2 regions of the Peribacillus sp. NJ11 genome follow, and region 2 is predicted to be linked to the other one. Evidence: riboswitches for the same ligand, from Rfam matches in the RefSeq annotation. Region 2 holds a riboswitch; the other holds the start of a gene.
What was found. A riboswitch is a leader RNA that binds a small molecule or an ion and turns the genes downstream of it on or off. The one in region 2 is predicted to bind FMN.

Region 1 (3,427 bases), 2.6 Mb from region 2:
TCGGATTTCGTTGTATCGGATAAAAACGTCTTTCATTGTGGACAATATGGGATATGGTTTGAATGAGTAAGTTTAACCTTCCCCAGAAAACAGGGGTGATATTGTGATACTTCCAACCATTTATATACGTCGGAAAAGGATTATTTTTAAAGTAATCGACTAAAATTCCCTCTCCTTGCAGACTAATTTCATATGCATCTGATTTATCCGTTAAATTAATGTAGTCATGTTTAAGGAACTGTTCAATGTTTTGATTTAATTGCTGACGGGTAAATCGAGGTATTGTCCCAAATATATTCGTTAACCCGAATAAATGGGCATCCTGGATTGTTTGTGACGACTTCTTTCCCTGTAGCATATGGTATATAGCATAAATGGAACGTTCGCCTTGAAATTTTTTTATCGCATATAGAATGATTGCCTGTAGATAATTATTCATGGGACTCACATCCTTGTTTCATTTAACCAATAAACCCATTGTAACAAATATCTGCAAAAATCGCCGTTATTATTGATGAATACAAGGAAAATTATGTGACTAAATGACGAACCATGGTAAGACCCAAGTTAATTATTACGATGTTTTTCGTTGACATTCTACTACATGATAGTTATTATCAATACAATTTCTATTGAAAAGTTTGGCATTCGGTCTTACAATAAGAAAGAGATAATAATCTGAAATAAAAAGATTATCAGTTGTTAATCAACTTAGGAGGGGTTATATTCATGGCTAAATTTACTATTGTGGATAAAGAAACATGCATCGCTTGTGGTGCTTGTGGAGCAGCAGCACCAGATATATATGATTATGATGACGAAGGGATTGCATTTGTTACCCTTGACGATAATGAGGGAATCGTTGAAATTCCAGATGTACTTATAGATGATATGATGGATGCATTTGAAGGATGTCCAACGGATTCTATTAAAGTTGCTGACGAGGCATTTGACGGGGATGCACTAAAATTCGAATAAACGTACAAGCCATTTTCAATCGAGAATGGCTTTTTCTTTTGGCCAATGTAGCTCCACATATTCCCATGCCAAAGACATAAAAAACAACCGGATATGTATATCCGGTTGTTTTTTATATTTCTATCGTCAATGCCATTAAGCATTTTTATATAATGTTTGCTTATTGATCCATGTCTGTAATTTAATGAACAATAACATGAATACAGATGTGATGAGCACGCCTTTAATCACGTTGAAAGGCAAGATTGCCGTCGTGACGAACTTTCTCGACTCGGGTGCCGACATTGCATCCCATCCCATAAAGAAGGTATAAGCCGGTAAAAAGACAAAATAGTTTAACACACTCATAAATACCGCCATGGAAACTGTACCCGCAAGTAAAGCGAACGTCATCCCTTTTTTTGAATTGATTTTATTAAATACATAATAAGTCGGCAAGACGAACAGTATTCCCGCAATAAAGTTAGCGATATGCCCCACTGGTACAGCAGTCAAGGTCCCTGTCATGACAAAATCCAATAGGTTTTTAAGGAATTCAACTAGAATCCCGGCCATCGGACCGAAAATCAATGCCGCCATCAGTGCTGGTATGTCGCTAAAATCAACATTGAGAAAAGGCGGGAATCCTGGAAACGGAAAATTTAAAAGCATTAATAAATAAGAAATGCTTCCCATCATGGCCAGTGTGACCGTTTTTTTCACTTTGTTCTTTTTCATAGTTCTCTCTCCTTCTTTTCCGATCTACCTGAAAAAGAGGTTAGGGTTCCTTAATCATGTTGATGCTCAATAAAAAACCTTTAATTCCAATAGAATTAAAGGGATAAATTAAAGGTTACATCAAACAAACGTTCAGCAAATAACTGTTGAAACGCACTCAGGAACCTCCATCTTCTCCCATCCAGACTATACTGTCGGCTTTGGAATCACACCAAATCCTGCCCATAAGGCTCGCGGGCTTAGAAGAGAATTTCCTTCATCACCGCCGGTGGGGAATTACACCCCGCCCCGAAGATAGACCTATAAAATTTTGTTTTATCTTTCCCATTATATCCGAAATTCCTTTTTTGTGATAGCATTTTTTCTCAGTTGATACATTTAGGATGAATATTGATCTCTTAAAAGAAAAATTGGATACACAAAATTTTAAATAATGAAAATATTTTTTCTTTTAAGGCAATCGATGTTGAAGCCATTAATAGTGCGGCATTAAACATACGATCCAAATGTAATTATTGTTTTAAGCGCTTACAATCAGTGAAGCCAAATTGACACAATTGGCATTTAAATTGTAAAATTAACTGAAATTTAAGATAATTCTTTTCCCTAGGAAGGTGTTTAGACGTGTATCGGATTTTAGTAGCAGATGCCATCAAACCAGAAGGACTCGGACCGCTATCAGAGGCTTCCAATATTCACCTTATTCAGAAGACAGTAGAGGAAGCGGAAAACGAACTTGATCAGATTGATGCAATACTTGTAAGAAGTGCAACGAAGGTTACGGAAGATTTAATGAACCGTATGCCGCAGTTGAAAATTATAGCACGCGCGGGTGTCGGCGTCGATAACATAGACATCCCCGCTGCGACAAAACGCGGGATTGTCGTGGTTAATGCTCCTGACGGCAATACCATTTCAACTGCAGAACATACATTTGCCATGATGGCTTCCTTAATGCGCCATATTCCGCAAGCCTATGCTTCACTGAAGAATGGGGAATGGAAACGTTCTTCATATACTGGAACTGAACTTCGCGGCAAAGTATTAGGTATAGTTGGATTTGGACGTATCGGAGGGGAAATTGCCAAACGTGCTAAAGTGTTTGGGATGGATGTGATTGTCTATGATCCGTTCCTGACTGCTGATCGTGCAAAGAAAATGGCCGTAACGTCCCTGCCGTTAAATGAATTGCTTCCTAAAGCAGACATCATTACTGTACATACTCCACTAACGAATGAAACTAGAGGTTTAATCAATAAAGAAAAACTGCTTACCTGTAAAAAAGGAGTTTATGTACTGAACTGCGCCCGTGGTGGAATTCTAGACGAAGATGATTTATATGAAATGATAGTTGAAGGACATGTTGCAGGGGCGGCGCTGGATGTTTTCGTTGAAGAACCTCCACTTGGCCATAAACTGCTTGAACTGGATAGCGTCATTGCTACACCTCATCTAGGTGCATCTACGAAAGAGGCCCAATTAAATGTAGCCGTACAGGTTGCCCAAGAAGTTTTGACCTATTTCGAAGGAAAACCGGTTTCCAGTTCAATCAACCTTCCAGCGATTTCTAAAGAAGTGTTTGAAAAGGTACAGCCATTCTATCAACTTGTTCAGCAAATGGGATCCATTGCTTCTCAGTGCATGAATGAAGGGATTCAGGAAATCTCCGTTACGTATGCAGGAGAATCATTGGACTTCGATACAGCGATTCTGACAAAAAGTCTAATCTCAG
Region 2 (3,427 bases):
TCATTTTTCCATATAGAAAGGGATTTCCCGTAGTTAATTAACCATTTAAGTTTAGAAATTTCACATTCACTTTATGGCGATAAAATATTCAAAAATTCATATTAATTTAGTCCTTCGGGTCGTAAGATACCACAGAAAAAAATAAACCGCCTAAACCTTTGTTTTAAAGGGTTTGAGGCGGTTTTTATTTGTTCCATTTTCGTGTTTGGTAGGAAAGGTTGGCACAATTGAAGGGTGCATTGAATCGTATACTCCACATGAAATGCTAGCTTTAATGATAAACTAGAAGCCTTAATGAGGACTTTGTAAATCGTCAAGAAGTTCAACCTGAAGAAGTAGGGAAGTTAACTTTTTATTGTCTGAAAGTAATAACTGATAAAGGTTGTTATTTTTGGTTTGAATACAGAATTAGAAGACGAAAATAAAAGATTGGTCTATGAGGATAAATCACAGATGTTAGAAATAACCAGGCTTATGGGAGATTCATTTTAAAGAACGTGGATAGATAATTTGAAATCATTAAGCATCCATAAATATGGGTGTTTTTTAATTGCCTAAACATACAAACATCCGTTCTGAAATCGGATTCGAATACTCTGAATTTTTGTCCATCATTAGAGCAAAATTCCTAAAGAAAATCTTTATAGATAATATATAAGAAAACCCTCTGAATTCGATTGTAAAGTTATATTATCATCTATTCAATTGGGTGCTTTTTATCTTGGAGAAAGAAGATGTCAATATTTTTATTAATGGGGACAAGCACAAGCGTAAATTTAGTAAATCCATATTATATAACAATACATGATATGGAGATGATTATATGGGAAAACATGGTTGTAAGAAAAAAAAGGATAAAAAGTGTTGTAAAAAAGAGAAACACAGTTGTAAGAAGGTAAAAGATTGTTGTAAGAAAAAAGAGAAAAAGTGTTGTAAAAAAGAGAAACACAGTTGTAAGAAGGTAAAAGATTGTTGCAAGAAAAAAGAGAAAAAGTGTTGTAAAAAAGAGAGTAAAAAGCATTATTTTGAATGGAATAGTAAAATCAAAATCAGGTGGTAAGTACATTCCGATACAATATAGTAGTTTAGTTAATGGTAAGTTGCAAAGCACTAATTGAATTTAAATGGTTTAAATATTGCACTCATTCTGTGGGTGCTTTTTATTTTGGAGAAAGAAGGTGAGGAAATAGTATGGGTAAGCAGGCTTATTACAATAAATACAAACGTGATAAAGAAGCTAAGAAGTTCTATAACTCATCTGGTTTGAAGAAGTGCCGTGCTGTTGTATTGGCAGGAGACAATCATTTATGCCAGGAATGGTGGAAGAAACGGATCACACATGTAGACATGGTCCATCACATATAACTTGCAGCTAACTTGATTTTTAGTATGGCCGAGCTTATGGGCCAAGTCTTTATAGTATCCATTGTGTGGTCCAAACTCTTTTCATTCATTTACATAAACTAGTCATTAACATATTCGAGACTTGGGTTTAAACAAAAAATGTAAAGATTGCGGACATAGTAAATGCAAATGCGAATCTAAACAAGAACAAAAGATAGAGTAAAACGTCGAAGTGGATGTAAACGTACCTGCTAAGGATAAAAAAGGGAATAGGGACCTTCCCTTACACGTGGTTAAAAACGGAAGGATATACAAAGTATCCAAAATTACTTTTTTAAAATGGCTTGATGGAGAAGGGCAAGGAGATTGATTCCTTGTTCTTTTTATTTTGTCGTGGTAATATGTCATTAATTAAAAGTCAATTCAGTGGTAGTTTTTTGGTAGGATACTTGGAAGGAATGAACAATATTCAACAGGACTATAAAACATTTCGATAAATATCATAACCGTAAAAATCCTATTACATAGGCTTTTAAATAACAACATAATACTAGAAAGCGCAGCAATGTGTTGATAGTGTCCTTCGGGGTCGGGTGAAAATCCCAACCGGCGGTGATGAAGAAATTCTAAGCCCGCGAGCCTGATAAAGGCAGGATTTGGTGAGATTCCAAAGCCGACAGTACAGTCTGGATGGGAGAAGGACGTGTGGAACCCAAGTGTATACGTACGCCTAATTTTTCAAAAAAGAAAATATTGGGCTTTTTAGGTATACAGTTTTTTTCACTCATTTCTCCTGCTAACTCCTTAGGTCTTCCTAAGGGGTTTTTTATATTTTATAAAAGGGGGAAAAACATGTTTACGGGAATCATTGAGGATATCGGTACCGTCCATTCCTTGAAAAAAGGAAAAAGCAGTATGGAGCTGTCGATTCGTTCTGAAAAAATCCTTGAAGATGTTCATCTGGGGGATAGTATTTCAGTCAACGGGGTCTGCTTAACGGTAACGTCCTTCACGAAAAGTTTATTTACGGTCGATGTGATGCCGGAAACGGTCAAAGCTTCCTCGATCCGGACGTTAAAGTTGGGATCACCTGTGAATCTCGAACGAGCCATGAGTGCACAGGGAAGGTTTGGCGGTCATTTTGTTTCAGGTCATATCGACGGAACCGGAACAATCATAAAAAAAGAACGAAAAGAAAACGCCGTATATTATGTAATCCAATTGGAAGAAGGGCTCAGTACCTTTTGCATTCCAAAAGGATCTGTAGCCATTGATGGAACGAGCTTGACGATATTTGGAATCGAACGAAACCTTTTGACTGTATCACTGATTCCATTGACTCATCAGGACACCGTATTGGGGCAAAAAGCGGCTGGCGATATAGTTAACATCGAAAATGACATGATAGGGAAATATATTATACATCAAATGAAAACTGGTGATTCAAAACCAGGGTTGAATTTAGAGTTTTTGGCAGAGCACGGATTCTAATAAAAGGGCGGTGTAATGATGTTCCATACAATTGAAGAAGCGATCGAAGATTTGAAAGCTGGCAAGATAGTAATCGTATCCGATGATGAAGATCGTGAAAATGAAGGGGATTTTGTCTTGTTGGCCGAAAAGGCGACGCCGGAAGCGATTAATTTCATGGCGACTCATGGACGAGGTTTGATTTGTACAACCATTACTGAAGAATTGGCAGGGAAATTGAACCTGCATCCTATGGTAGGAGAAAATACCGATCATCATGGTACTGCTTTTACTGTTAGTGTCGATCATAAAAGCACTTCCACAGGAATCAGTGCTTTTGAACGGTCATTGACGATACTTGAGCTGCTTAAAGAGGATTCGGTCGCTGAAGATTTTCAAAGGCCTGGTCACACTTTTCCGATAGTCGCTAAAGAAGGCGGCGTACTGAGGAGGGCAGGACATACGGAAGCTTCGGTGGATTTGGCAAAGTTATGCGGTGCCGCTCCAGCTGGTGTCATTTGCGAGATCATGAATGAAGATGGATCGATGGCACGCGTATCCGATTTGGAAGTCATCGCTGAGAAATTCAACCTGAAATTCATCACGATAGCCG

Region 1: another riboswitch for FMN. It lies ahead of QUF86_RS15565 (ECF transporter S component); the one in region 2 lies ahead of ribE (riboflavin synthase).

Annotation. Positions count from the first base shown of each region.
Region 1 covers NZ_JAUCFO010000001.1:3,143,456-3,146,882, reverse strand. The annotation lists gene QUF86_RS15575 (YpbB family protein) at 1-439, opposite strand, end outside; gene QUF86_RS15570 (ferredoxin) at 730-978, shown strand; gene QUF86_RS15565 (ECF transporter S component) at 1,114-1,695, opposite strand; FMN riboswitch at 1,861-1,995, opposite strand; gene serA (phosphoglycerate dehydrogenase) at 2,320-3,427, shown strand, end outside.
Region 2 covers NZ_JAUCFO010000001.1:548,472-551,898, reverse strand. The annotation lists gene QUF86_RS02820 (hypothetical protein) at 824-1,060, shown strand; gene QUF86_RS02815 (hypothetical protein) at 1,192-1,365, shown strand; FMN riboswitch at 1,920-2,050, shown strand; gene ribE (riboflavin synthase) at 2,197-2,835, shown strand; partial or broken gene ribB (3,4-dihydroxy-2-butanone-4-phosphate synthase) at 2,854-3,427, shown strand, end outside.